DNA from 3 places in the Peribacillus sp. NPDC096622 genome. Region 1 is predicted to be linked to each of the others. Evidence: riboswitches for the same ligand, from Rfam matches in the RefSeq annotation. Region 1 holds a riboswitch; each other region holds the start of a gene.
The links. Region 1 has a riboswitch for S-adenosylmethionine ahead of ACIQYG_RS09275 (YezD family protein). Riboswitches for the same ligand answer to the same signal wherever they lie in the genome.
Positions count from the first base shown of each region.

Region 1 (10,384 bases):
TCCAAACGATTCAAGATATCCGGGACTTGTTCGATGGTCAGCCAGTGGAATTGAATGGCTTGACGGGTTGTAATGTCATATACATCCCTCCCGTAATCTTTAGCGATGTTAGCTAGAGTTATTTGTTGATCATAAGTCAGGATACCTCCGGGAATTACGACTCGCATCATCCAATAACCAGCTTCTTTAGGCCGTTGCAGGTATAGACCTGCCCATTTGAACATATCCCATTTCTCTTTAGGGATGGAATCAAAACCATTTGCTGCGTAATGTGGAATATCATCAAATATCTTCAAGCCGTCTTTTTCCAATTTCCAGATTTCCGTTTTATTTTTAGCGATTAGTGGATTTTCCGACCAAAATTTTTCGTAAACCATTACATTTCCTCCTTGATTAAATCGCTTTCTTTGCTGTCAAATAGCCGATTACCTGTTCAACGCACTCTTCAATGCTGTATTGGTCGGATTCTAAAATGATTTCCGGTCGTTCAGGTTCTTCGTATGGAGAGTCGATTCCGGTAAAATCTTTAATGATGCCTTTACGGGCCTTGTCATAAAGCCCTTTTGGATCACGCACTTCGCACTCTTCGATCGGACACTTTATGTATACTTCAATAAACTCCCCTTCTTCGAGTAAATCACGTACAATCTGCCGATCTGCCCTGAAAGGTGATATGAAAGCGGTCAATACGAACTGCCCACTATCCACGAATAACTTGGATACCTCACCGATCCGTCTAATATTCTCCGTTCTATCCTCTTCAGAAAAACCTAAATCTTTATTTAAACCGTGGCGGATATTATCACCATCCAAAACATAACTTCGAATATTCCGATTGTATAACTCTTTAGCGACCGCGTTTGCAATCGTTGATTTTCCGGACCCCGATAGTCCTGTAAACCATAGAACCGTGCTTTCATGCCCGTTCTGCTTCCGTCGGTGCTCCTTGGTCAATGACGTCTCATGCCATGTGACATTCGTACTTTTACTCATTTGATAATCCCCCTCTTCATTTGACCCTTCCATTTATGTCCAATCAGTTATAAACTTCATTTTTTTTAAGACCTTCGATCAACACCTCGATGACTTCCTTACGGCTAAAGGTTGCTGGAGGAATTTCTCCATTACGCAACATTTCCCTTACCTTCGTTCCAGACAGGATGACATGGTCTTCCTTGCCATGCGGGCAAGTTTTAGCGGAAGCCATATTGCCACATGCTTTACAGTAAAAACTATGTTCAAAGAATAATAGCGTGATTCCTAACTCATCTGCGTTAAAGTTCCCGAAGATTTTTTGAGCATCGTATGTGCCATAATAATCGCCCACACCCGCATGATCACGTCCGACGATAAAATGGGTGCAACCATAATTTTTACGGACCATCGCATGGAAAATGGCTTCTCTAGGTCCTGCATAACGCATGGCAGCAGGGAAAACTGCAAGGGAGACGCGATCCTTAGGATAATATTTATCAAGCAGCACTTTATAGCTTTCCATTCTTACATCTGCCGGAATGTCATCTGATTTAGTGGCACCAACGAGAGGATTTAAGAATAAGCCGTCGACGATCTCCAATGCTGTCTTTTGAATATATTCATGTGCACGGTGAACAGGGTTCCTCGTTTGGAAACCGACAACCGTTTCCCATCCTTTTTCAGCGAAAGCCTTCCTTGTCTCGACTGGGTCCAAATAATGAGCTTGAAATAGCGGACGCTCTATTCTCTTGATCAACTTTATTTCCCCGCCGACATATACATCCCCGCGGTTATATAAATTTTTCACTCCAGGATGCTTCTCATCATCTGTTTGATATACCAATGTCGCTTCCAATTGCTTATCTGGAGTGTAAATATCGGAAACGGAGAGAACCCCGTATGTTTCACCTTCATGGGTTAATGTTACTTCTTCACCTATAGTGAGGCTTTCTGCAGTATCTTCGGTCAAAGGCAGCGTAATCGGGATGCTCCATACATGTCCGCTGCTAAGCCTCATATCCTTTACCACTGTATCATAGTCACTTTTTGTAAAGAATCCTTTAATCGGGCTGTAGGCACCAGTGCCTATCAATTCAAGATCGCTTAAAGCAATTTCATCGATTTCGATTGACTTCGTTATTTTACTAAAATCATATTTTGGTTCCCAAAGATCGATTAATGTTCCTCCGTGCGGTATACTGATTGTCATGCTAATTTCCCCCTATGGTTTCTATTTATTTAAGATAAATGCAATCCGCATTCCGTTTTTTGAGCTCCTTGCCAACGGCCTGACCGTAAATCATCTGCATTGAAGGCAGGTGCAGTACACGTTTTACATCCAATGCTCGGATATCCATTATCATGCAGGACATTATATGGAAGTCCATTTTTGTGGGCATAGCGCCAAACATCTTTCCATGTCCAATGTATGAGTGGGCATATTTTAACTGATTTGAACTTATTATCCTTATTGATATACTCGGTCTTAGCCCTTGTTTCGGATTGCTCCCTCCGCAGTCCCGAAAGCCAGGCTGTTGCTGTTGAAAGCACATCAGTAAGCGGAATGATTTTACGGATGTTACAGCACTTATTGGAATCTCTAAGCCATAGTTCATCGCCATATTCCGCCGCTTGTTCCTCAAGCGTCAAGTCAGGTTTCTTCATTTCGATCAAAAGCTTCGGATATCGCTTCTTCACTTCCTCGATCAATTGGTAAGTTTCCTCAAAATGGACATCTGTATCAAGAAAAACTATTTTTGCCGAAGGATTGACCTTCGCCAATAAATCCGTAAGCACGATGCCTTCAATACCAAAACTGCAAGCATAAATCAGTTTGTCTCCGTAATGGTCATTCGCCCATTGCAGAACTTCCAAAGCACCTTTTGTCTCACTGCCTTCAGGAAATACAGGGAAGTCCCCTGTATTGAAATTTTCATAGTTTATTAATGCAGCCAACTTTGTAGCCCCCTCTAAAAACTTGCTGTATCAGGTTAGAGTAACTGTTGATCAATTCCCGTTGTAATATTCCCCGGGTTATTTGAATCTAGGAAAAAGAGACGAATCTAACCAATACTCTCTTTATATCAGTTAAACCCGCCTCTAGTTTTTCTAGTCAGCAGATACCTTATTTAATTCTTAGTTTTTCATTTCTTTCCATTTGAATGATTTTACCATCCTGGACAATAAGTGTAATGGATCCATATTTCATTGAAGTAAGCATTTCTTGAAGTCGTTCAAAAATTTCTTCAAGCTGATTCTCTTTATCCAAACCAGTTCCTCCTTTAAGAAAATCCGCGAATATTTTATTTTAAATTTCTTAGATTTATATAATTCCATACAACCTTACATTGTTATGGTCTGCCTAAAATTTTCACAAAAAACAAAAATCTTTCCATGATGGAAAGATCGCAAGGTAAATATCTTTACCTTATCTTCCAAAATGATCAACATTTTGTTGGAGGTAGCACCTTGCATCCATCATGCAGGTTGCTGGACTTCAAAGGGCCAATTCCCTCCGTCGCTCTGGATAAGTTTTATTATTTTAAATATTAACATATATTTAATCCTTGTCAATGGAGTTTTCTTATAAAATAACTTGGTTTAATATTATGGATGAACTGTTATTTTTATACACTCTATTCAATTTATGATTTTATGTTCATATAAATACGAAAATAGACTCGTCTTTTTAGATAAAGTCTCCAAAAAAATGAGTCTATTTTCATTAATAAGCCTATTATTGACTCGTGTTATTCTAAAAAAAATTTCTAGGGTTCAGTCTTTTTATAGAAGGAATTAATTTATTTAAGTCATTAATTTCTTAACTGTATCGCTTCTACAAATTCTTGAACCTGACTCTGGACGCGATCAATTAAATGCAAATCATTGATCGGGTTTTCTGGATTCTGTTTATCTATTTCCTTATCAACAAAATAAATCCCCTGCAGCGGCTCGCCTTTTAATATTGAAATTAATGGTTTAAGCGCATAGTCAATCGCCAATAGATGCCTGTTACTTCCACCAATCATGATTGGCAGCACCGGCTTACCCTTAAAAGCACCTTCTGGCAGCAAATCAATCAAGGCTTTCAATACACCTGTATAAGAAGCCTTATAAACCGGTGAACCTATAATGACTCCTCTGGCTGCTTGAATTCTCTCTGAAAGCTTTGAGATATCCTCGCTATTATATTTGCCTTGGAATAAATCATCTGCTGTGAAATCCGTAATCGAGAAATAAGCTGTAGTAAATCCTGCATTTTCGACTAATGATTGAATATGTTTTAGTGAAATGTCCGTTCTTGATGGAATAGCCGGACTTCCTGATAAAATCACGATATCGCTCATTTGATACCCTCCAATGTTACATGATTTCCAGATAAAATTTTCTTAAAGCATTTCGTGAAGTATACATTTATCGTAATTGTCTGAAAAATATAAGTCAAATCTTACACTCTGGACATCTACTCTTAATGAAAAAAGAAACGGTCATATTTACGGCTTGATGCTCATGCCCTTAAATATGACCGTTTCATTATGTATGATTTTGTTTCCCATGAATACCATATACCAAAAGTTGAGCAATGCTCTTAATTCGTTCAGAAGTAAAATATGGCTCCTTTTTTTGTTGATGGATCTCATAATGTGTAGATAAAGCCAATGTGAAAGAAATGATCCCTACATTAAATAAAATAATATCAGAGATATATTGTATCTCTCCGCTATCTATTCTCTTCTGTATTTCAATATGCCTGGCATTTGGTTTGAAAATCTGATCTACATATTGCTTTGAAATATCTTGATCGAATTGTGTTTCCCTAAATAATATCGAAAACTGTTCTTTATTTTCAAGAATTTTTTTTATCATGGTGGCAACATGATTCTCCACTAGATCATCCGTGGATAGATGGCTAGCCCCATCTTCGGATTCCTCTTTTTCATTAGGGGTAATTGTAGCCAAAAGCAAATCTTTTTTGCTGTCAAAGTATTTGTAAATAGTAGCTTCGGAAACATTGCATGCAGAGGCAATTTCATTCGTTCTTGTCATGTCAAAACCTTTAGTGGCAAAAAGAGTCCGGGCTACATTTATGATTCGTTCTTTGGTTTGCTGCCCTTTTTTCAAAAATATCAACCTTCTTTTATAAAGATAAGACCGGTTTCACCCATCTATTTCCCATGATATATCGCTGGTATCAATCGGTCAATATTACCTTTGATCTATTAGAATTCAATATTCCCATATATCATAAATAGAAAACATCGTCTGGTTGGGACAATGTTTTCTATTTATGAATATCACTTAAAAGATGCATAGCCATCATCGACCATGACTACACTTCCATTGATCGCATCCGCTTCCTCTAACGATAATAGATAGACGGCATTTGCAATGGCTTCTGGCTTAATCAATTCACCGCGCATTTGACTTGCATTCAATTTATCGATGATTCCCATGTCTTTATAACCTTGTATGATAGGAGTGTCAACCCCGCCCGGCGCAATGCCCACAACGCGTATGCCATAAGCACCCAATTCCAAAGCTGCTGTCTGTGTCATCATTCTTACAGCGCCTTTAGTCGCCTGATAGGCAAAAGTCCCATGTGAAGCTAAGTAGCCAAACACAGAAGCGGTATTTATAATGACTCCCTTGTTACCCAGTTCCTTCATTTTCCGTCCTGCTGCCATGATTCCAAAGGCCACTCCGTGCTGGTTCACTCCAATCGTTTTGTAGTAACCTTCCATATCTTGGTCTAGGATCATACCGCCCGCACCAATGCCGGCATTATTAAACATGATATCGAGCCTTCCGTATGTTTCCACTGCTTTATTGATTAACGATTCAACATCTTCCTGCTTAGAAACATCCGTTTTAACATAAATGGCCACTCCGCCATTAGCTGTTATCTGATCAACGGTTTCCCGACCCATTTCTTCATTAAAATCCGCAACAACGACATTGTCCCCTTTTGCTGCGAATTTCAGGCATGTGGCTCGGCCTATACCGCTTGCTCCCCCTGTAATAATTGCAACTCTTGCTGTCATATACATTCCCCTTTCAAATAAGTAAGTGATCACTTACTTTTTATTATAAAAGTGAAGAATAGTAAATTCAAGCAATATGTATTTTTATAGAGTTTTGAGCTTTCAAAAGTAAAGCTGTCCTATTAATAGGACAGCTTCATTTGTTTAGCAGGTTTTCAATTCGACCTTACTTACGGATGTCTTCACCATTTCAATGAAAAGTTGAAGGAAGCGACCATCACCTGTTAATTCTGGATGAAATGCACTTACGAGGACATGGTCTTGTCTCGCAGCCACTACATTCTCTTCATAAACAGCCAATACTTCTACACCTTCTCCAACTTCATCAGCAAATGGCGCCCGGATGAATACTGCCTTATAAGGGTCTTCCATTCCTTTGATGGATAGGTCAGCCTCGAAACTTTCCCGTTGACGTCCAAATCCGTTCCTTTTCACGGAAATGTCCATTAGTCCGAGATAGGCCTCCTCATCGCCAGTCAATTCATTGGCCGCCAATACCATCCCAGCACAGGTACCGAAAATAGGTTTTTTACCTTCGAAGAAAGTTTTGACCGGTTCCATAAATCCATAACGATCCATTAGCTTCCTCATCGTCGTGCTTTCTCCGCCTGGAATGATCAAGCCATCGATTTCCCGCAACTGTTCCGGTTTTTTTACTATAATCGCTTGTTCGCCGGCATCTTTGATTTGGTTCAAGTGTTCTTCAACCGCTCCCTGTAATCCTAAAACACCGATCGTTATCATATTACCATCCACGTTCCTGCATCCGTTCTGCCGGAGCTAGTTTGGAAATATCAATGCCTTTCATTGCACTGCCCAATTCTTTGGACAACTTGCCAATCAACTCATAATCGGTGAAATATGTAGTCGCTTGAACGATTGCTGATGCGAATTTTTCCGGATTTTCAGATTTAAAAATACCGGACCCAACGAAAACGCCATCTGCTCCCAATTCCATCATCAATGCTGCATCTGCTGGAGTAGCAATTCCGCCAGCTGCAAAGTTAACTACAGGCAATTTACCTGTGCGTTTGATTTCTCTTAGAATTTCAAATGGGGCTCCAATATTTTTTGCCTCTGTCATTAATTCATCATCACTCATGATGCTCACTTTACGAATTTGTGACTGTACCTTTCTCATATGACGCACAGCTTCCACAATATTACCCGTACCTGGTTCTCCTTTTGTACGAAGCATTGATGCTCCTTCACCAATACGGCGTGCAGCTTCGCCTAAATCACGGCAGCCACAAACGAAAGGTACTGTGAAATCACTTTTTAGAATGTGGTATTCTTCATCAGCAGGAGTCAGCACTTCACTTTCATCGATATAATCGACTCCCATGGATTCAAGGACCCTTGATTCAACAATGTGACCGATCCTTGCTTTAGCCATGACCGGGATGGACACTGCATTCATTACTTCCTCGACAATTCGCGGATCTGCCATTCTAGCTACTCCTCCAGCCGCACGGATGTCGGAAGGAACCCTTTCCAATGCCATGACAGCGACAGCACCTGATGCTTCTGCGATTTTTGCTTGTTCTGCGTTAATGACGTCCATAATTACGCCACCCTTTTGCATTTGTGCCATTCCTCTTTTTACTGTGTCAGTACCTAATAATTTTTCCATTTCTCTTCCCCCTAATATTTGCATTTTTTAGATTTGTTAGATTTAGTATAAAAAATAGTTGACCGCATTGAAAGTGTCAGTTTTAATAAATTTAATGGTGTCAGCAATAAATTTCTCTAAAAGGTGGAAACAAAATGAATATGCTTTCTTGTGATTTAAATCGGTTAAGTGAAGTACCTTTGTATGAACAATTATATTCACATATTAAAAAAGAAATCATAGATGGCCGTCTTCTTTTCGGCACGAAGCTCCCTTCCAAACGGAAATTGGCAGAGTTCCTTCAAATAAGTCAAAATACTGTCGAGACTGCATATGAACAATTGACTGCTGAGGGATACGTAGAAGTCATACCAAGAAAAGGGTACTATATTCAAACATTCGAGGATTTGGAATATACACAAACTAGCCAAGTATCCTTGGAAAAAAGCAATCATAAAGAAGGGGAATTGCTGTATCATTTTCATCCCAGCCAAATTGACACGGAACACTTCCCATTTGAAAAATGGAGAAAATACATGAAAAGCAAAATCGATGAATCGCATCAAGATCTTCTTTTACTAGGGGATAATCAAGGGGAATATGAATTACGATGTGAAATCGCCCATTATTTGTATCATGCACGTGGTGTACAATGCGTTCCCGAACAGATCATCATTGGTGCAGGAATGGAAATCTTATTGCAGCAGCTTGTCCTTCTTTTCGATAAAAATGCGATCTATGGTGTTGAAGATCCTGGATACCACTTGATTCACCGGATTTTACGCAGCTACCCAAATGAAGTCCATCCACTGCAAATTGATGAAGAAGGCGTAAAGGTGAACCAAATTGAAGATTCAAAGATCGACGTCGTGTATGTCACACCCTCACATCACTTCCCCAATGGGACGATCCTATCCGTTAACAGACGGACGCGATTGTTGAACTGGGCTCAAGGTGCAGCAAACCGCTATATTATCGAAGACGATTATGATAGTGAATTTCGTTATAGTGGAAAAACAATTCCTTCCTTACAAAGTATGGATGCTGGTGATAAGGTGATTTATTTAGGGTCATTTTCCAAATCATTGATGCCATCAATTCGGATCAGTTATATGGTTCTTCCCGCTCCATTGTTACAAATGCATCAACAGGAATTGTCTTTTTACCATTCAACCGTTTCTCGGATTGATCAACATGTGTTGACACAGTTCATGAAGGAAGGGGATTTCGAAAAGCATTTGAATCGCATGCGGAAAGTTTACCGTCGCAAGTTGGATAAAGTGATCGATCTGTTTAAACCCCATCAACAAATAAAGATCATTGGTGAACGGTCAGGATTGCATATCGTCCTCATCGTTAAGAACGGCATGGATGAACAGACACTTATTCAAAAGGCAAAGGAAAATCAAATTAAAATTTATGGACTATCGACATATTCAATCGAAAAAATTGAGGAACACTCTCCTAAAATCATATTGGGCTTTGCAGGGATCCCTGAATCCGAATTGGAAAAAGCTATTCACCTTTTATTGAACTCATGGGGTTTATAAAGAAAAAGAAGTTCACTGTCGTGAACTTCTTTAGTTTGAGTGAAATGAAGAAATTTGCGTCACTCCCACTGAATGTCTGGGTCCAAGGCCCCGTTTGATGCTTGCAGTGAGGAGTTTTTGGCTTGACTTCGACCGAAAGGGAACGGAATCATAATGTGTACCGCAACATGTATGTTCCGGAATCCGAATAATGCGTTGACGGTCAAAAAATTCCTGAATGGTCGAATAAATCACGTTTTAGGACGACAGACTGCTTCGGCTGAAGATAACTGAGACGGTTTTTTTAATTAAAATCTGCAGGCAAACTCGCTTTCCTTCGAGTTTGCCTGCAGTCTGAGAATTTCACTCTTGTGGGATTTTTTTAGCTTTTAGATAAATACTGTTCCATCATATCCTTCGGTACCATGCTCCCGCCGGTCGCCCAGATGATATGTGTGGACCGGTTCATTTTATCCAGAAGTTTTTGATCCATAAGGTATTCCCTTCCTCCAGGAGCTGACAAAAGTTGTATCGGACCAAATGCTCCTGCTAGGGCAGATGGCTCTAAATAATGACCTTCCGTCTCTGCCATTTCCCTGAGCAGTTCGAATAACCTTCTATCCTCTATGGTATAGCTGCCGCTTAACATGGTCGTCATCATACTGGAAACCAATGCTGAAGGCCTTCCGACGGCAAGACCGTCCGCTTCCGTCTTATTATCGATACCAAAGTCCTTCACCGAGACTTTGTCATGAAGTCCTGTCATCAATCCGAGCGTCATGCATGGTGAATGTGTCGGCTCTGCAAAAAAACAATGTACATCATCTTCAAAGGCTAACTTGAGCCCATATGTTATGCCGCCGGGCCCGCCGCCGACTCCGCATGGTAAGTACACAAACAAAGGGTGATCTTCGTCTACTGTAATGGACATATCTTTCAGTTGTTTCTTCAGGCGAGTTGCAGCCGTTGCATATCCCAGCAGCAAATCCACCGAATTTTCATCATCAATAAAATGGCAATTTGGATCAAATGATGCTTCTTTACGGCCTTCTTCTACAGCTTTACTATAATCATCATCATATTCCTTTACAACGACACCAAGACTTGTTAATTTATCCTTTTTCCACTGCTTGGCATCTGCAGACATATGGACCGTTACTTTAAATCCCAGCTTAGCGCTTATTATTCCAATACTCATTCCTAAATTGCCGGTTGAACCGACAGCA
Region 1 is NZ_JBIWES010000004.1:73,187-83,570, forward strand. Features, by position in the region: gene ACIQYG_RS09255 (nitrite/sulfite reductase) at 1-377, opposite strand, end outside; gene cysC (adenylyl-sulfate kinase) at 394-993, opposite strand; gene sat (sulfate adenylyltransferase) at 1,037-2,185, opposite strand; gene ACIQYG_RS09270 (phosphoadenylyl-sulfate reductase) at 2,215-2,931, opposite strand; gene ACIQYG_RS09275 (YezD family protein) at 3,101-3,244, opposite strand; SAM riboswitch class I at 3,401-3,509, opposite strand; gene ssuE (NADPH-dependent FMN reductase) at 3,789-4,322, opposite strand; gene ACIQYG_RS09285 (TetR/AcrR family transcriptional regulator) at 4,510-5,097, opposite strand; gene ACIQYG_RS09290 (SDR family NAD(P)-dependent oxidoreductase) at 5,271-6,017, opposite strand; gene pdxT (pyridoxal 5'-phosphate synthase glutaminase subunit PdxT) at 6,162-6,761, opposite strand; gene pdxS (pyridoxal 5'-phosphate synthase lyase subunit PdxS) at 6,763-7,650, opposite strand; gene pdxR (MocR-like pyridoxine biosynthesis transcription factor PdxR) at 7,785-9,179, shown strand; gene ACIQYG_RS09310 (D-serine ammonia-lyase) at 9,541-10,384, opposite strand, start outside.

Region 2 (10,384 bases), 310 kb from region 1:
CAATCAAGAAGGCATCATGATTTCGAAAAAAGACCCACATGGCATTATGCAGGATTCTGCCTTGAAAGAAATGGGATTAACGAAAGATAAGCTGATGGGAGCGTCGTTATCGGATGAATTGTACAGTGAAGAGAATGGGGAAAAAATATATTCCATCCAGCCTGTCCATACGATAGCACAAACAGAGAATAAATGGTTTGTTGTTGTGGGTGCTGATAAGAAACAGGTATTTCAACCCTTGAATGACCTATTAACACGGTACCTGACAATCTACAGCATCGTTTTTGTTTCTATCATTCTGGCTGTCTATTTACTAACAAAGACCCTCGTACGGCCAGTTCAAGAACTTGTCGGAGCGACAGAGGAATTCATAGGAGGAAAGGAATTCATCATTTCCGACAATAGAAGCTTCGAGGAAATGGAAAAATTGAACCTTGCTTTTCTAAGAATGATGGAAACGATTGAAGATCGTGAGAGGGAAATCGTCCGTACGGAAAAATTGAAATATGTTGGCCAGCTTGCTGCCGGTGTCGCCCATGAAATCAGGAACCCGTTGACGACAATAAAGGGCTTTTTCCAATTATTGAAGAGCCAGGATCATGATAAATCATTGATAGAAAAATATAGCGATGTCATGCTTCATGAAGTGGATAGGGTCAATGTATTTGTGACACAACTTCTTGATTTGGCAAAACCGCATCAACTGGAATGGGAGAAAATCGATTTAAAGGATTTCCTTGATGAAATTATAGATACTTATACTTCCTCAATTCCGAGTTCTCATGTAAGAATAATTAATAGGGTGACACAATCCGTCATTGTTTATTCAGACAGGAACCGGTTAAGGCAGGTTCTCTTGAATGTCTTGAATAATGCTTGTGAAGCCATTGAAGAAAGGGGGCGGATTGAACTACATCACAATTCCGTGTCCCAATATATAAGGTTAGTGATCAGCGATGATGGAAAAGGCATCAGTCCCGAGAATTTAAAAAATATCGGTATGCCCTTTTATACCACCAAACCGGATGGAAACGGATTAGGTGTAGCGACATGCATACAAATAATGGAGGAATTAAAAGGGAAATTCCAAATTGAGAGCGCCCGTGACGAAGGAACGAAAGTGACGCTCACAATCCCCACTACGAATCGTCTCATTAAATGAGGCGGTTTTTTTTGTTTGTAGTGCCCTTTAATAAATGGGCCGGTTAATTAGCTAAATGAGCAAAATGCCCTCTTATTTCCATTAACCTCCATGTTTGTTTGTGCATATAATTTACTAATCAAACGATAAGGACCATATTGGGGGATGTCTCTTATGGGCAAAAAAAAACAGCCGAAATTTAAATTAGGCGATACAGTCGTAATAACAATGTATGGGACAGTCGGGAATATAACCGATGTGAAATTTCTCGATGGTGCTTATGTGTATGAAGTGAACTATAGTGAAGGTCTTTATATCGAAAAAACATTGCAATCGATAAATGAATATGAAGGAGAAATCCTTTATCCGAAAGAACAAATCGATATTGAATATAAATATTTATTAGGTGACTTGGTCCAAGTGGATGGATATGAACAGGATTATTTCAAGATTATCGGCTATCGAACGGAAATTTGGCGCTATAAGGAAAATGCCTGGGAGGATGTAATCTATGAGTTATCAAGAATCTCTGATGGTGAATGGCTTGAAGCTCATGAAGAAGAACTGACTTTGATTGCCGATGCCAAACGGGCAGATGGAATCATTAAAAAATTGGGTCTGCTCCTTCCTCAAAAGAAAAATGAGCTTGCTATCATTGCTAAACAAAACAACCCTGGTAAAGGTGAGCGAGAAATGACAATGACAAAAGATGAAAAAAAGGAAATGATTGATGGACTGTTGGATTTATATAATGATTATTGTAAGCTCTACGAACATTTTGGCGATGATGAATATCGTCACATCATGAAAATCGCCCTTGCTAAAATTGAAAAAGCTGCAGAGGAAATTTATCCAGATCATAAAAAGAAGCAAACGAAGTGAAAGGTATCCCAAACTTTTAAAGGGCAATTTCCAAATTCCCTATAGAAGTATCCATACAAATAGAACACGAATGGAACTTGATAACTATAGGCCATTCATATGTTTTTCCATTATGGGATGCCTTAGTGGTATATTTGTCTCTACACATTCATAGACCTTTAAATAAGGGGGCGATGATTTGCGAGAAATTGAGGTTTTTATTGATACAGAAGAGATAGCGGAATTCTTTTTTCAAGAATTGATAAGACGGGGCTATCTTCCAACAGAAGCTGAAGTTGAAGATCTTGCTGACATCACATTCGAATATCTTCTTGAAAAATGCATAATTGATGAAGAAGTCGAAGAGTAACCTGTCATAAGACGGTTAGCAGCTTCCTTTCCCTTAATTTCATTAACCATTTAAAAAAAGACGGCGGACCACCGCCGTTTTGTTTGCGATTTAGGAAGGGTGCCAAAAGTCTTTTTCCTGATTTCCATTTTTTCAAGTTCCAGATAAGGTTCGATTTTCCTAACTTGTGGTTGATATGGTATAGTAGTTTTTGAATATCATTTCAACCACAAGTTAAGGAGGACATAGTCGTATGAGCGTACATATTGGTGCAAAAGAGAATGAAATTGCGGAAACGGTCTTACTTCCTGGGGACCCGTTGCGTGCAAAATATATTGCTGAAACATTTTTAGAGGATGCTAAACTTTATAATGAAGTTCGTAACATGTTTGGATATACAGGGACATATAAAGGAAAACGAATTTCTGTACAAGGTACAGGCATGGGTGTCCCATCCATTTCGATTTACGTAAATGAATTGATGAATAGCTATAATGTCCAGAAGCTGATTCGTGTTGGAACTGCAGGAGCGATTCAAAAAGATGTAAAAGTCAGGGATGTGATCCTTGCAATGAGTGCTTCCACCGATTCCCAAATGAACCGCATGACTTTCGGCGGGGTGGACTTTGCCCCGACCGCGGATTTCGAATTACTTAGAAAAGCTTATGACGTCGGCACGGCTAAGGGCTTGCAATTGAAGGTCGGTAATGTATTTACGGCCGATCAGTTTTATAACGATAATAGTGAATTGGAAAAATGGGCAAAATACCAAATCCTTGCGATAGAAATGGAATCAGCTGCCCTTTACACGCTTGCTGCTAAATTTGGCCGCCAAGCTTTATCTGTATTGACCATTTCCGATCACATTTTAACCGGTGAGGAGACGTCGTCGGATGAGCGCCAGTCAACTTTCAACGAAATGGTTGAAGTGGCATTGGAAGCAGCTATCCAGGACTGATAATTGGATGTAAATGACAGGCGGGTGACCAGGAATAAGTGATGCTGTATAATGGCAGTTGGATACAGGCTCATTTGTTCCATGGTATCCGCATTTTTGTAATATCAGGAGATGCCTGTTTTCCTTGGACCATTTTCCCTGATTTGAAGTTTGCTAAAAAAATACATATGGTCATAAGTTGTTATTTTTGATAACTATTATTTTTCGATTGGCTTGAAAGCTGATAAAATAGGAATGAAATCGTTTATATCGTCATGAAGAATGAAAGTGGTGAGGCTTCAGTGGAAGAAGAAAATCAAAAACAGCCAAAAGAGGCAGGGAAATTCATTAAAATAAAGAAGTTTACGTTCATTATGGGGATTTTCTTAGTCATATTTCTAACTGCAGGGATTACTACAATAGCCTTGACCTTTGGAGATGAAAAAGTAGAGTCATTAGCACCGGATAAGCATGCGGAATTTGAAAAGCTGTATTCTACATACGATACGATAAAAGATAACTATTATGAAGAGATTGATGAAGAAAAGCTGGTTGACGGGGCAATTAATGGAATGATCGAATCATTGGATGATCCATACTCTGCTTATATGGATAAAAAGGAAGCGTCGAGTTTCCATGAGAGCATCTCTTCATCTTTTGAAGGAATCGGTGCTGAGATTCAGGAGCAGGATGGACAAATAATGGTGGTCTCACCAATAAAAGGGTCCCCGGCAGAAAAAGCTGGAGTAAAACCGAATGACATTATATTAAGTGTGGACGGTAAAAGTGTTGAAGGACTGAGCTCTTCTGAAGCTGTCCTGAAAATCAGGGGCGAGAAGGGTACGAAAGTTGATCTATCCATTTCAAGAGCTGGTGAATCGGAACCGATTGAGCTGACCATTAAACGGGACACAATTCCGATTGAGACGGTTTATGCGGAAATGCTTGATGATGGAGTTGCAAAAATCCAAGTGACCAGTTTTTCCGAACATACAGTCCAAGAGCTGAAAACGGCGCTTGAGGAAATGTCCAAGAAGGACATGAAGGGTCTCGTATTGGATTTGCGGGGAAACCCGGGGGGACTGCTTGAACAAGCAATAGAAATGGCAAGCCTGTTCATACCTAATGGGAAAGTGGTCCTTCAAGTTGAGGATCGCAGCGGGAAAAAAGAAGTATATAAATCGGAGAATGATGGAGAACTGAAAATCCCGGTAGTCGTGTTGATTGATGATGGAAGTGCCAGTGCTTCCGAAATCGTTGCAGCGGCTGTCAGTGAATCTGCGGACATTCCATTGATCGGTGTCAAGTCATTTGGGAAAGGGACAGTGCAGACTGCCCAAGACTTCAAAGATGGATCTAACTTCAAATATACGGCAGCTAAATGGTTGACTCCTGAAGGCAATTGGATTCATAAAAAAGGGATCAAGCCGGATATTACTGTGAAGCTTCCTGATTATGCGAGCCTTCCGTACATTTCGCCCGATAAGGAATTGAAAGCATCCGATTCTTCGAGTGAAGTGAAAGCGGCTGAAGAGATGCTGAAGGAAGCAGGCCATGATCCAGGTAAGGTAGATGGATTCTTTGATGAAGCAACCACGAATGCTGTCATAGCATTCCAAAGGGAACAAAAAATTAAAGAAACCGGCACCATTAAGGATGATACTACCGTTAAATTGATGCAGGTCATCCGCGAGAAAATCCTTAAGAACGACACACAAGTGAAAAAAGCGGTAGAAGTATTAAAGAAAGAAATAAAATAAATGATATTGCCCGAAAAGCCTGCCAACGATTATCGTTGGCAGGCTTTTTTGTCGTTTTCATGCATAGGATTCCAACATTAGGCAGAGAATAGGGGTAATTTTCCAATGAGGTGAGGTAATGAAAGAAAAGGTATTGTTCATATATCTCTTGATCTTGATTCTGGCAGGCTGCACCTATGCCCCTTTACCCAAACAAAATGGAAATGAAGGTACGGAAAAAAAACTAAACAATGAAGAGAACCAGGAAAGCGAGAAAACATTTCTGTTAATAGGTGTTGACACAAGGGGAGAGCAAAAATCTCGGTCAGATGCGATTATCCTGGCAAAATACTTTCCTGAGCAGGAGAAACTGAAGCTGGCTTCCATTATGCGTGATAGTTATGTGAAAATCCCCGGGAATAAATCAGGATATAACAAAATAAATGCTGCTTATTATTATGGTGGACGGGAATTACTCAAGAAAACCATACGGGAAAACTTTGATGTCAAGGTCGATCATGTAGCGGTAATCGACTTCCAGGGATTTGTGAAGATGGTCGATTTACTTGCCCCTGAGGGGGTGGCGGTGAATGTGGATCAGGAAATCATTGATGATATGAGCATCCAAGCAAGCGTCGGTAAAAATATTCTACACGGTGAGGAATTATTGAAATATGTCCGTTTTAGACATGACGATGAAAGTGATTTTGGAAGGGTAGAGCGTCAACAAGAAGTTATGGTTCAATTAAAAACAGCGTTTATAAATCAAATCACATCCTTCGAAGGGATGGCAGCCCTTCCTGGTATCATAGAACAAGGGCTCTCGTACTTGGATACAGATATTGGTCTGAAAACAATAATGGAAATGGGTCCAAAAGCCGTCTTCCATACCCCGGACACCGTCGAAACCTTAAGGGTTCCAGTGGAAGGAAGCTTTAAAGATGAAATATATCCCCAGTCCGGAGCCGTTTTGGAAATGGACTACACTAAAAATAAAAAAGCACTTCAGGAGTTCTTTGCAAAATAATGAGAATTTTGGAAGTCCATTTTATTATCGAAAGTGTTCGGATTTAATTATTGTATTATAGACCTCGCAAGAATAATCATTATCGATCACCTTTAAGAAACGAGAGGGATACGAAATCCTTCTCGTTTTTTATCACCAATAAAGGAACCTGGATCAATTAACAAAATGCGGAATGTTTTTGAAGAAATCAGGTGTTATGATTCCGTTTTCGGTAATGATGCTTGTAATTAGGTGATTCGGTGTAACATCAAAGGCTGGATTGAAAGTCTTCACGTTTTCCGGAGCGATCCTTATACCTTGAATGAAGGTGATTTCAGCTTCATTCCGCTCTTCGATCGGGATGGATGTGCCGGATTCGATAGAAAGGTCGAATGTGCTTGATGGTGCGGCTACATAAAAGGGGATACCAAAGTGCTTGGCTAATATGGCCAATCCCAATGTCCCGATTTTATTTGCTGTATCTCCATTGGCCGCAATCCTGTCGGCCCCGACGATAATTCCATTTATTCGTTTCTGGTGAATTGTATGGGCAGCCATATTATCAGAAATTAAGGTGACATCAACCCCCGCTTGCATCAATTCCCAAGCCGTCAAACGCGCCCCTTGCAGGACAGGCCTGGTTTCACATGCATACACTTTTAGCGGAAAGTCCCTTTCTTTAGCCAGGTGGAAGGGAGCCAAGGCTGTGCCATACCGAGCTGTGGCGATTCCCCCAGCATTGCAATGCGTTAGAATGGAATCTCCTCTAGTGAATAGGGATAAACCATGTTCCCCGATTTTCCTGCACATTTCTTCATCTTCAGCAAAGATGGCTTTAGCCTCCGATACAAGTGCTTCCTTGGCAGTTGAAATGCTTTGCGCAGCCTGCAAGGTGTTCTCCATCCTCCTTAACGCCCAAAAAAGGTTGACTGCAGTTGGCCGGGAAGATGCGAGTTTTTCAATATGCCTCGTTACGTTTTTCTTGAATTCCCCTAATTCAGCGGTTGTTTCCATTTTGGCGCCAAGTGCAACACCAAATGCTGCCGTCAGTCCAATTGCTGGGGCACCGCGAACTTTTAATGTCAAAATGCTGTCATATACATCATCAACAGAATGAAGTTCAATAAATTCAGTTATGGAAGGAAGGGCTTGTTGATTTAATAATGTAATATGGGTATCATCCCATTGTACCGAATATGGTAAGGGTGCTAGTGTAGTCATGTGCAGGTCTCCTTTTAAATGGTTGAGTAAGATGGCAGTGTACGTTGCTTCAACGCTTCAATTATAGTTGGAACATCCAATTCCTCCCGTTTTTTAATTAAAAAAGAACCAATTTCCAATGTTGCCGTTTTGGCAGCGATCCTTGTTTCTTTATCTTCAATGACGTTTAAATCGGCTACATGGGAAAGGCCAATGGTTCGCCGAATCAGTTCGCAGCCTGCAAAACCGAATGCATCTTTTTTGAATTTTGTCAGTAAATAAGGCAGATAACCTTTCACATGGCGAAATGGGCTTTTATTTTGGCCTTCCCATAATTCGGTGTAAGTTTCTTCAAAGGCATTCCAAAATTCATAAAGGAGCGTGAAAATCTCTTCCTTTCCGGCGCCATTGCGTGTTACTGCCTGAAAGAGAAGGTTGGCGGTGTATTGACCAAGGTCAAAACCAACTGGCCCATAAAAAGCGAATTCCGGATCAATAACCTTTGTTTCGGTTTCACTTGCAAATATACTTCCAGTATGTAAATCTCCATGAAGCAAGGCTTCCTGCTCGGTTTCAAAGCTTTGTTTCAGTTTGGCGACCTCAAGTATCACTTCTTGATCATTCCATATTTTTTGGGCGGCATCTGTCAATTCCACCTCGAAATCTCCCGGGAGTTCCTCAAAAAATGGATCCGTGAAAATAAAGACCTCAGTGATTTTACAGAGTTCGGGATTCGTGAAATGTCGGGCCACCTCCTTTTTCGCAGAGGGTTCTAAATGATAATCGGATGTATAAAATGCCGTCTTCGCAACATACTCACCAATATGCTGTGAAAGCAATGGATATGAATCGCCATCGATCAATCCTGTTCTAACGATTTTCAAGTACGATAAATCCTCCATTACTGTGATGGCAAGCTGTTCATCCGAATAATAGACTTGCGGTACGAATTCGGGGCAATAACTTCTGAAATGAATCAGCGCATTCGCTTCAATGGCTGCCCTTTTCAGTGTCAGCGGCCAGCTTTCACCAAGTACCTTGGCATAAGGGACCGCTTGTTTGATTATTAGTCCTTTGTTTGTGACCGTGTCTGTAATATGAAAAACATAATTTAAGTTTCCATCGCCGATTTCATTACATTTCAAACTTGCATCCGCATTGACCAACCCAAGTTTTTTTGCAAGGGTTATAGCTGTTTCGTTTGTCAATCTCTTAAAATTTGAATGGTTTTGAGTCATTCTTTTCCCCTCCAGATTCAAAATAAGAATAAAAAAGCCTCTTTCATATAGAAAGAGGCAGAAGTTTTGGCTTCGGACCTCTTATCTTCCAGAAAATGAATTCTGGTGGAATTAGCACCGTGCTCTGTGGATTTAATAATCCGGCGGAGGATCCGCCCCATTTCACAATGGTATTACAGTCGGTTGCTGGGCTTCATAGGGCCTTTATCCCTCAGCCTGCTCTTGATAAGAGTAAATGTTTTCTGAAATTTTAATCTTCGGGAAAATAATATCAACTTTTTAAATAGTTTGTCAATGGGTAAATTAATAAAAATCAGGACGGCGATCTTCGAATACAGGTATTTTGTTGCGTGCTTCCGTAACTTTGTTGAAGTCCAAGGTGCCTGTCAAGAGTTCGTCTCCTTCTCCGGCTTCACTTACGATATTCCCCCATGGATCAATAATCAAGGAATGACCCGCAAATATATTATTGATATCCGAACCTGTACGATTAACGGCTACAACATAGGCTTGGTTCTCGATAGCACGGCTTATCAATAAGGCTCTCCAGTGATCGAGTCTCGGCTTTGGCCATTCAGCCGTAACGAATAGAACTTCCGCGCCTTGAACGGTATGGGCTCGCTGCCATTCAGGGAAACGAATGTCATAACAAACGAACCCGGCACATATTTTTTCATCAAGAGTAAATAAACCATCTTTTTCACCTGGCTGCAGGAAATGATGTTCATCCATTAATTGAAATAAGTGAAGCTTATCATATTCTTTAATGAGCTTTCCATATTTATCGATGATGAGCATGGTGTTATAGATTCCCTTGCTTGTTTTTTTCGCAATGGAACCGCCGATGATGTGAATCCGGTGTTTCTGTGCCTGTGTTTTAAGAAATTCAATCGTTTTTTCTGCCTCTTGATCTGCAATCTCATTCAGCCTGGTCAAATCGTATCCGGTTGTCCAAAGCTCTGGTAATATGACGATATCGGGTTCGGACCGAGCTGCTTTTTCCATCCATTGTTCTGCAACCTGAAAATTGATATCTGGTTGACCGAAGGCTATATCCATTTGAATACAAGCTATTTTCCACTTCATCGTTTAAAACCCCCACATGTAAAAAATGCTTTACAAGACTACGATAAACATATATCATTTGTGACTAGAATTTCAAGAAATTTCAGAGAAGGTGTATAAATGGTGCAATTCGAAAAATCCGGACTGCTTCAGGACCTGCCCAAGCAGTTTTTTGCTTCACTAGTCGCAAAAGTCAATGCGATCACGGAGCAAGGACATGATGTCATTAATTTAGGCCAGGGAAACCCTGATCAGCCGACGCCGGAACATATCGTCAAAAGTTTGCAGTCTGCAGCTGAAAAAACGACTAATCATAAATATTCGCCATTCCGGGGACATCAATATTTAAAAGAGGCTGCTGCCGTCTTTTATGAACGAGAATACGGTGTCAAGCTGGATCCGAATAGTGAAGTGGCGATTCTCTTCGGGGGAAAGGCGGGTCTTGTCGAACTGCCGCAGTGTTTATTGAATCCAGGTGATACGATCCTTGTTCCAGATCCCGGCTATCCGGATTATCTTTCCGGTGTTGTTTTAGCCCAGGCAAAGACCGAACTGATGCCCTTGACAGAAGAAAATGATTTTCTTCCGAAATACGATGACATACATAAAGAAGTTCTTGATAAAGCCAAAATGATGTTCTTGAATTATCCGAATAATCCCACAGGCGCTTCTGCCACTGAAAGTTTCTTTGATGAAACCGTCTCCTTTGCAAAAGAACATTCAATTTGTGTGGTCCATGATTTCGCCTATGGGGCAATAGGATTCGACGGAAAAAAACCGAAAAGCTTTCTCCAGGCGGAGGGAGCGAAGGATGTAGGAGTTGAAATATACACTCTATCGAAAACATA
Region 2 is NZ_JBIWES010000004.1:383,699-394,082, reverse strand. Features, by position in the region: gene ACIQYG_RS10770 (ATP-binding protein) at 1-1,162, shown strand, start outside; gene ACIQYG_RS10765 (hypothetical protein) at 1,316-2,023, shown strand; gene ACIQYG_RS10760 (YozD family protein) at 2,202-2,372, shown strand; gene deoD (purine-nucleoside phosphorylase) at 2,605-3,309, shown strand; gene ACIQYG_RS10750 (lmo1851 family serine protease) at 3,591-5,048, shown strand; gene ACIQYG_RS10745 (LCP family protein) at 5,167-6,054, shown strand; gene mtnA (S-methyl-5-thioribose-1-phosphate isomerase) at 6,208-7,254, opposite strand; gene mtnK (S-methyl-5-thioribose kinase) at 7,269-8,471, opposite strand; SAM riboswitch class I at 8,550-8,703, opposite strand; gene ACIQYG_RS10730 (carbon-nitrogen family hydrolase) at 8,775-9,557, opposite strand; gene ACIQYG_RS10725 (pyridoxal phosphate-dependent aminotransferase) at 9,657-10,384, shown strand, end outside.
Region 2: another riboswitch for S-adenosylmethionine. It lies ahead of mtnK (S-methyl-5-thioribose kinase); the one in region 1 lies ahead of ACIQYG_RS09275 (YezD family protein).

Region 3 (10,384 bases), 160 kb from region 1:
GAGTGTTTTGGTCATAGCAAGTAAGTATGATCGACTGGTCCCACAGGAAATGATATATCCGGTAATGGAGCATTTAACATGTAAGGATAAGACATATAGCCTACTGAAAAGTGGACATGCTGCTAAACAATATTCCGGTATACTCCCATATTATTTGAAGGAATGGCTGCCAGGGCGTTCTTCACCAATACAATAAAGATTACTAGGGGGATGTGAAATGTGCGTGTTGAAAGCCAGTGAAGATATAAAAATCCTGCCGGTTATAGAGAATATAGGCTTTGCGTCATTGATATTTTCAAAATTTTTTGCAACATTTCCGGATTACTAAATCCAAATAAATGAAAGGGCTGGCTCGTTATGTAGAGCAAGCCCCTATTGTATCAATGATAATAGTTCACACGTTCTTCAAGTGGTGAGAAGTCTTTATCGCCAGGTTCTGCAGTGGGTTTTCCAAAGGGCATCTGGGCGATGAGTTTCCAATCGCATGATATATCCCATGTCTTTCTCACTTCGTCATCGATTAAAGGATTATAATGCTGAAGGCTCGCACCGAACCCCTCAATTTCCAAGGAAGTCCATACTACAAATTGTAAAATGGCAGACGATTGGTTCGACCAAATCTGAAAATTTTCGGCATTCGTTTTGTATTTTTCTTGGAGCCTATTTATTATGGCTTGGTCTTCAAAGAATAAAACCGTTCCATACCCATTTATAAATGACCTCATTTTTTCTTCCGTTTTTTTAAAATCTTTGTCACCGACTGCTTTTCTTAATGTTTCTTTCGTGATATGCCATAATTGGTCGTGGCTTTGACCAGTTAATACAATCACTCTTGCACTTTGGGAGTTGAAAGCGGAAGGGGAGTATTGAACGGCATGATCGATAACTTCTTTAATCCTTTTATCAGGAACAACATATTCCTTGCTAAGGGAATAATAAGAGCGTCTATCTTCAATTGCGCTAAAAAAATCTTTAACCATATATCACACCTCCATTCTTATACCGATTTATTTTGACCTGAATTTTTTATTTTATAATAAGTGAATCCGGGTGAAATTATTTGAATGAAAATGGTTGACAATTTTATCCCTGTCGTTTATCTTTAAATCAAGATATTTGCATTAAAAGTATTATGTTAGGTTAAATACCTTGAATTCGAGATATTATTTGCGGATTATTTCATCTCCTTAAGGGGAGATTTATAAAGATAGGAGTGGTACGGATGGAATTAAAAGGATTACATCATGTTTCGGCGATTACAGCAAAAGCGGGAAATAACTTTGAATTCTACACAAAAGTCTTAGGAATGCGATTAATCAAAAAAACGGTGAATCAAGATGATGTTCGTGTGTATCACTTATTTTATGGAGATCAAATTGGTTCACCGGGAACGGAATTGACGTTTTTTGAAATTCCAAATGCTGCCCGCACTCATGAGGGAAACAATAGCATTTCAGAAATTTCTTTAAGGGTGAGGGATGATGAAGCGCTAGGATATTGGAAAAAACGGTTTGTGGAATTCAATATTGAGCATGATGAAATATCGAGCCGTTTTGAAAGAAAGGTGCTTTCTTTTAAAGATCCTGAAGGGCAGAGGCTTCTTCTGGTTTCCGATCAGGATAATAACGGCGTTCAAGGAGGATTTCCGTGGGATGGCAGCCCAGTACCGAAAGAGTTTTCCATCCTTGGATTAGGGCCAGTAAAACTTACAGTACCCAATATTGCACAAACAGAAAGTGTTCTTATCGAGGTATTGGGGTTCAGGAAATCAGGCACATACCCATCGACAATCAGGGGGCAAAATCCGATAGTCGTTTATGAGACGGGTGAGGGGGGGACAGGAGCGGAACTCCATATTGAAGAAAGGAATGACATACCTCGGGAAAGGTTGGGGAGAGGTGGAGTACACCATGTTGCCTTCCGGGTGGATACTGAAGAAGAATTGAGAAAATGGGTAGAAAAAATTAGTGAATCGAAATTCGTGAACTCTGGATATGTGGACCGCTTTTATTTCCGTTCACTCTATTTTAGGGAGCCGAATGGCATATTATTTGAACTAGCTACTGATGGACCTGGTTTTGAAGTGGATGAAGCTGAGCAGCACCTAGGTGAGAACCTTGCTCTGCCACCTTTTTTGGAATCGAAAAGAAAGGATATTGAAGCGAATTTAAAACCACTGAATACAAAGTCAACTAATTAATTAACCGGAAAGGAAGTAATCGGCATGCAAAAGCAAAATGCAGGAATACATCATATAACCGCAATTGTAGGCAACCCTCAAGAGAATGTGGATTTTTATGCTGGAGTATTGGGAATGCGTATGGTGAAAAAAACCGTTAATTTTGATGATCCAGGTACCTACCATTTATATTTCGGAGATGAATCCGGTTCACCGGGCACTATCATCACTTTCTTTCCTTGGCCTGAGGCATACCGAGGGACAATTGGCTCCGGACAAGTGGGGATTACAACGTATGCCGTTCCGGAGGGATCAATTGGCTTCTGGGAAAAGCGTTTGGATAAGTTTAACATAGACTTTGAAAAGGTTTCACGTTTCGGTGAGGAATATCTGGAATTCCAAGACCCACATGGTTTGCAACTTGAACTGGTTGAGCGTAAAGAAGGTAAAAATAGCGAGTGGTCATTCGGCGGTGTACCAGCTGATAAGGCGGTCAAGGGATTCGGCGGTGCTGTATTATTGACGTCAAAACCGATCAAAACGATGGAACTATTAGTGGAAGTGATGGGCTTGCAAAAGATTGGGGAAGAGGGAGATTTCATCCGCTTCAGATCCACATCGGATATTGGAAATTTGATCGATGTTAAAAAAACGGTTTTACCAAACGGTAAAATCGGAGTGGGAACTGTCCATCACATTGCATGGCGTGCGAGCGATAATGAAGATCATAAAGAATGGAGGGAGCATATCGGTAACCATGGCTATGGTGTGACACCCTTTACAGACCGTCAATACTTCGATGCCATTTATTTCAGGGAAGATGGAGGCATACTCTTTGAAGTTGCCACAGATCCACCTGGCTTTGCTCATGATGAAACGAAGGAAACGATGGGCAGTAAATTAATGCTGCCGCCATGGTTGGAAGAAAAACGGGAAGTTATGGAAAAAACGTTACTGCCGGCAGTGCCGAGAGTACTAGAGGAGGATAAATGATGAAACATATTTTTCAAAAAGGAAGTAATCCAGAAGCTCCGTTACTATTGCTTTTACATGGCACTGGAGGAACGGAAACAGATCTCTTGCCATTATCGGAAATGGTTTCACCTGGTTCATCCATATTGAGCGTACGGGGAAATGTACTTGAAAACGGAATGCCTCGTTATTTCCGACGGTTAGCTGAAGGGGTTTTTGATGAAGAGGATTTGATCTTCCGAACGAAGGAACTTTATGACTTCTTGGAATTGGCGTCCGGAAAATATGACTTCGACCGTGACAGAGTGGTGGCATTAGGTTATTCCAATGGTGCAAATATAGCGGCAAGTTTGCTGTTCCATTACGAGGGGGCATTACAAGGAGCGATTCTTCATCATCCAATGGTTCCTAGACGAGGGATCGCTTTGCCTTCCCTCTCGGATATTCCTGTATTTATTGCTGCAGGAAAAAACGATCCGATTTGCCCGGCAGCAGAAACTGATGAACTTAATCAACTTTTACTGCAAGCTGGCGCTACAGTTGAAGTTCAGTGGGAAAATCACGGTCATCAGTTAACACGTTCAGAGGTTGAGGCAGCAGGTTCCTGGTTTCAAAAGAAATTTTTATAAGAATGAGAGGGAATGAAGATGATTTCTATTAATCCTGAAAGTCTGACTGAACGGGATAATTATAAGTTTTTGACTGGAAGCATTATACCTAGACCTATTGCGCTGGTTACGACACAATCCGAAACCGGTACGATCAATATAGCGCCGTTCAGCTTTTTTAACATAGTTAGTTCAAACCCTCCGATGATTTCCATTTCTGTTCAACGGAAAAAAGGAGTTTCAAAGGACACAGCCCGTAATGCAATTCAAATAGGTGAATTCGTTGTTCATATCACTGATGAAAATAATGTTGCTGATGCAAATCGAACGGCAAAGGAACTCCCATCTGACGAAAGTGAATTGGGTCTTACTAATTTCACGCCGACTGTTAGTGATAAGGTATCCGTACCAGGATTGCTAGAAGCGAAGGTACGTTTTGAATGTACATTAGAGCAATCGATACCATTGGCAGGTTCCAAGAATGAACCTGGTTGTGATTTACTGATAGGGAAAATAGTCTGCTATCATATAGAGCAAGATATTTACCATAATGGCCGAATTGATCAGAATGGGCTAAAACCTGTAGCAAGATTAGCAGGTCATACCTATACAAAACTAGGGGAATTATTTGAAATAGAACGTCCTTAAGGAAAAAGATAAAAATGGCGACATCTTATAAGATGTCGTCATTTTTTAAAAACCAATATGATCCCGGTTAGCTTTATTTGCAATTTTTATTACGCGAAAGTTCCAAAAATAAGCAATCATTTTAATATTAATGACGCAGGCGCCATGAACATTAGTAATTAAATGGAAGTCTTTACACTACGAAACAAAACTTGACAATTTTTTTATAGATTGATAAAGTTATAAAAAAAATAATTTCTTATCCAGAGAGGTGGAGGGACTGGCCCTATGAAACCTCAGCAGCAGGTCCACAAAGACACTGTGCTAATTCCAGGGGGTGAAACCTTGATAGATAAGACCGTACGTGTTTATTTGTCAGTAACGCACTCTTTTTTAGAGTGCGTTTTCGTTTTTTCTGGATGCAAGATTAAGGAGAGTAAGAATGGAGAACAAAAGGAAGCATGATTTTCAAAGGCAAATGCAAGCACGGCATATAATAATGCTATCGCTTGGCGGGGTGATTGGTACTGGTTTATTCTTAAGTTCGGGTTATACGATTCACCAGGCTGGTCCGTTTGGCACCATCCTTTCGTATCTGATTGGTGCATTAGTGGTTTATCTTGTCATGCTATGTCTAGGTGAACTGTCAGTGCATATGCCCGAGACAGGTGCGTTTCATAGTTACGCAGCCAAATACATCGGACCAGGGACAGGGTATACAGTAGCCTGGTTGTATTGGCTAACCTGGACTGTTGCACTAGGTTCGGAATTCACGGCTGCAGGATTGTTGATGCAGAGATGGTTTCCATCAATCAGTGTCTGGATATGGAGTGCTCTATTCGCCATTTTGGTCTTGGCATTAAATGCATGGACCGTTAAGTTTTTCGCTGAATCCGAATTCTGGTTTGCGTCTATAAAGGTATTCGCTATCGTAATATTTATTATTCTGGGAGCTGCGGCAATGGTAGGTTTTATTCCAATAATTAACGCACAATCAGCTCCGTTATTTTCCAATTTTACAAGTGCTGGTTTATTTCCAAATGGTGCCTTTGCCATTCTAATGACGATGCTCGCGGTGAATTTTGCATTTTCTGGAACTGAATTAATCGGAATTGCAGCTGGGGAAACTGTGAATCCAGAAAAAACGATACCAAAGGCAATCCGTATGACATTATGGAGATTGATTATCTTTTTTGTAGGAACCATCGTTGTATTATCCGCATTATTGCCTGTTTCGGATGCAAGCGTATTAGAGAGCCCCTTTGTTGCCGTTCTAGAACGAATTGGAGTGCCATATGCAGCGGATATTATGAACTTTGTTATATTGACGGCCATTTTGTCCGCTGCAAACTCAGGACTATATGCCTCATCCAGGATGCTTTGGTCACTTGCAGATAAGAAAACTATATCACCAATATTTGCAAAATTGACAAAACGGGGTGTTCCGGTATATGCAGTCCTTTTCAGTATGTTGGGCGGTGTTCTATCACTTTTCTCGAGTATTATTGCACCGGATACTGTATACATAGTGCTTGTATCCATTTCTGGACTAGCCGTGGTTATGGTTTGGATGAGTATCAGCGCGTCACAGTTCCTATTTCGCAGACGATATATAAACGAAGGAAACTCAGTCAATGATTTGGCTTATCATACACCATTATATCCACTCGTACCAATCGTTTCTTTTATGCTATGTCTTGCTTCTTGCATAGGAATTGCATTTGATCCTACACAAAGAATTGCATTATATTGTGGCATTCCTTTTATTTTGTTTTGCTATGGAAGTTATTATCTGACACAAACTTATAAGAAAAGAGGAGTAAATCATGAAGAATAAAATTAACCCAATTGAAACAATCTTACGAGATCATTCAGTCATGATTTTGGACGGGGCTTTAGCTACAGAGCTTGAAAGGCATGGGTGTGATTTGGACGATCCCCTGTGGTCTGCACGAGTATTACTTGAAAATCCAGAAGTGATTTACCAGGTTCACTCTGACTACTTTCGAGCTGGTGCTGACTGTGCGATAACGGCAAGCTACCAAGCAACAGTTGAAGGTTTCGCCCTCCGCGGAATACAAGAAAAAGAGGCATTGGATCTAATCCGGAAAACGGTTTTACTTGCAAGAAAAGCAAGAGATGAATTTTGGAAGGAAGAATATCAAACGATTAGACCTAAGCCATTGGTTGCTGCATCAGTTGGACCTTATGGGGCTTATCTTGCAGATGGGTCAGAGTATGTAGGGAACTATGGTGTTTCAGATGAAACGTTAGCGGCATTTCATCGCTCGCGAATATCAGCTTTGATTGAAGCAGGAGCTGACATTTTAGCATTTGAAACGATTCCTTCCCTGCAAGAAGCAAAAGTATTACATTCATTATTGAAAGATTATCCAGAAGTTTACGCTTGGCTATCCTTTTCTTTGAAAAATGAAAAAGCGATAAGTGATGGTACATTGCTGGAGGACTGTACCAGATTGTTTGGGGACAGTGAGCAAATTGCCGCAATTGGCATTAACTGTGCGCCTGTATCAATTATCACGGAAGCCATACAGGTGTTGCGTGCAAACACGCATAAACCAATTATCGTTTATCCGAATTCCGGTGAATCATATAATCCAGAAACTAAAACATGGCATGGTCAAGAATCATGTAACAGGCTCGACCTGAAATCTGAAGAATGGCACCATGCGGGGGCACGTATAATTGGGGGATGTTGCAGAACGGCTCCTGATCATATTGCAGACATTTCAAGGAAGTGGCGACCTTCCGTGGTAATATCCTCCTAGCCATTCTTTGTCATCAAAAATGTTTTTATTAATTATGTAAGTAGTGGGTAAACCTATAAACAAAAAGAACAGGAAGCGTCATAATCTGGCAGTTCCTGTTCTTTTTGGGGCTCTTTTTTTCAGATTCGAGTTATTTGAAAAGGTTGTAATCCACCCTGCTGCAAAACAGTAAAAAGAGAAATTAAATCATATTTTTTTCGTGCTTGGGAAAACTATACAAACAATGAATAGAAAGGAGAGAATGAGTTATGAGCCGTGGTAAAAATTTTAATCACAAAGAAAAAGGACATCCAGGAAATTTACCCAATAATAGAATTAGCGAAGAGAAGGAACACAGTCGCCAGTATGAACAGATTGAGGATATTGTCACACATGAAGCTTTCAAAAATCGGGAAAAAGAAGATGAGATGCCTTAATATATTGAGATGCAGTATATTTGTTGAGTCATTATATTGAGCAATTTTCCATTTCTTTAAGGGGATTATTAAATTTCGTATTCCAATAATATAAGCACATGAATTAATGACATAACCTCAACTTCATGTTGCTTCTTGTTTGGGCTTGATTTTCAGACGGGGGAAAACCATGAGCTGTGCCATGGTTTTTTCTTTCATTGCAAATAAACCAAGAGTAAAATCGGAGATTAAACTGAAATCAAACTTCCCTTGATGGAAAAGGAAATAAGTTAATGAAGAAAACAGAATAATGAAGATGGATGACCTTTTAATAAGCCGACTTTCTTCTATATAGTTAATAAAACTTAAATTTCTAAACAAGGGGCATTATTAGTATATTCTCTTGTCGTCCAGAAATCGTTTCGTGCAGCGTCAAAAAGGGCGAACTTAACGATTGATCAGAACCGACTTACCTAATTGGTGAAAGCCGCGGTGTTTTACGGTTTTAATAAACATGCCAGGTAGTATAAGAACCTGCTGATAAAGTACTGTTCGTTCCCCAAATACAAGTCTTAAACTCAATGTCTGCTATGTTTCATTTTGTTTATCGCGATTGATTTCCACTTCTCGTTTAGCTCTAATAAAAGCGATAAATTGAATCGTTTCCTCTTCAGAAAGAGAGATTCCATCGACAGCTAGCTCCATATCTGATAAATCCGTTAATTCCATTACTTGAGGTGACTCTGTGTTAATATCCTTATATGGATAATCCACTCGGCCTAGAATGTAATCAGTGGATGTATCATATAAGCCTGCCAATAAATTAATCGTTTCTAATGAAGGGCGGCGGTGGCCCGATTCGTAACCTGCATAGGTACTCTTGGCGATTCCGAGTCTGTCAGCAGTATATTGCAAAGACCACCTTTTGGCCTTCCTTAATGTAGTCAATCTTTTTAAAATCATTATTATTACTCTCCTTTTATATAAATCCATTATAACATCATTTTGAAAAAAGTGTACGCGTAATGAATAACTTTAGCTTGATTTCACTATGAAACATGACTATAATAACATGTGGTGTACGCGTAACATGTACATTTACAGCGAAAACAACCTTTTCTGAGATGATTAGAGTGATAGTGAAACAGGGAGGCTTTTTAGGGGGTAGTATATTGGAAAAGTTGAAATCAAAAATGAAGAAGTTGATGTTGATTACTACAGGTGGTACAATTGCATCGTTAGAAGGAAAAAATGGACTAGTTCCAGAAATGAAAGCTGACGAAATTTTAGGTCACCTACCGGGATTGGATTTACTATGTCAGATTGATAGTAAGCCTTTGATGAATATTGATAGTACAAATATGCAGCCGGAAGATTGGACAGAAATGGCACAATCCATCCATGAGCACTACCAAGATTACGATGGCTTTGTGATTACCCATGGAACAGATACAATGGCTTACACTTCAGCTGCGCTCTCATATATGTTACAAGATTTAGGGAAACCAATCGTCATTACAGGTTCTCAGATCCCAATTGCCTTTAAAAAGACAGATGCCAAAAGAAATATCTCTGATGCGATTCGGTTTGCTTGTGAAGATATTGGAGGAGTATATGTTGTTTTTGACGGCAGAGTCATTCAGGGTACGAGGGCCATTAAATTGAGAACGAAAAGCTATGATTCGTTTGAAAGTATTAACTATCCTTATATTGCTACCATATTCAAAGATAAAATTGAGTATCTAAAGCCAGTTCATTCACCAAAGAATAAGGAAGCTAAGTTAGATGCTTCCCTATGTACTGAAGTTGCCTTGGTCAAGCTGCATCCCGGTATTAAGCCTGAATTCTTTGATTTTCTGAAAAATCATTGTCGGGGAATCGTAATTGAAAGTTATGGAAGCGGTGGTATTCCATTCCAAGGAAGAAATATTTTAGAGAAATTGAATGAGTTAGTACAATGTGGAATATCCGTAGTCATCACTACCCAATGTTTAGAAGAAGGGGAAGATATGGATATTTACGAAGTGGGACGGAAAGTGAACAAGAATGTCATCATTCGTTCCAGAAATATGAATACAGAAGCCATCGTTCCGAAGCTGATGTGGATATTAGCTAAGACGCGGGATCCTAAAAAAGTGAAGGAAATGATGGAAACACCGATTGCAGAGGACATTACATTCTAGAACAAACAAAGGGGCAAGAGGAAATGTTGATAGAAGAGAGAACATACCGAATCGAGAAAGACTTTCTTGGGGAAAAGGAAATTCCGGCAGATGTTTATTATGGAATACAAACTTTACGCGCAGTAGAAAATTTTCCGATTACCGGTTACAAAGTCAATGAAGAAATGATTCGTGCACTAGCCATGATTAAAAAAGCGGCCGCTTTAGCGAATATGGATACCAAACGGTTATATGATGGTATTGGAAGCGCTATCGTCAAAGCTTCTGAAGAAGTGATCGATGGAAAGTGGCATGAATATTTCATCGTTGACCCAATTCAAGGCGGTGCGGGTACTTCGATGAATATGAACATTAATGAAATCGTTGCCAACCGTGCGTTAGAACTTATGGGGCACAACAAAGGTGATTATGTGCATGTTAGTCCAAATAGCCATGTTAACATGTCACAATCAACAAATGACGTATTCCCAACTGCCATTCATTTATCAACACTACGACTTTTGGAGCAATTGTTACAAACAATGACCAAGATGAGTGGGGTTTTAAAGGATAAAGCAAAACAATTTGATCATGTTATCAAAATGGGACGCACACATCTTCAGGACGCAGTGCCGATTCGCCTTGGTCAAGA
Region 3 is NZ_JBIWES010000004.1:238,158-248,541, reverse strand. Features, by position in the region: gene ACIQYG_RS10045 (alpha/beta fold hydrolase) at 1-196, shown strand, start outside; gene ACIQYG_RS10040 (nitroreductase family protein) at 381-980, opposite strand; gene ACIQYG_RS10035 (ring-cleaving dioxygenase) at 1,223-2,200, shown strand; gene ACIQYG_RS10030 (ring-cleaving dioxygenase) at 2,225-3,172, shown strand; gene ACIQYG_RS10025 (alpha/beta hydrolase) at 3,172-3,780, shown strand; gene ACIQYG_RS10020 (flavin reductase family protein) at 3,799-4,407, shown strand; SAM riboswitch class I at 4,643-4,745, shown strand; gene mmuP (S-methylmethionine permease) at 4,829-6,223, shown strand; gene mmuM (homocysteine S-methyltransferase) at 6,213-7,175, shown strand; gene ACIQYG_RS10005 (hypothetical protein) at 7,424-7,591, shown strand; gene ACIQYG_RS10000 (helix-turn-helix domain-containing protein) at 8,159-8,533, opposite strand; gene ACIQYG_RS09995 (asparaginase) at 8,764-9,753, shown strand; gene aspA (aspartate ammonia-lyase) at 9,777-10,384, shown strand, end outside.
Region 3: another riboswitch for S-adenosylmethionine. It lies ahead of mmuP (S-methylmethionine permease); the one in region 1 lies ahead of ACIQYG_RS09275 (YezD family protein).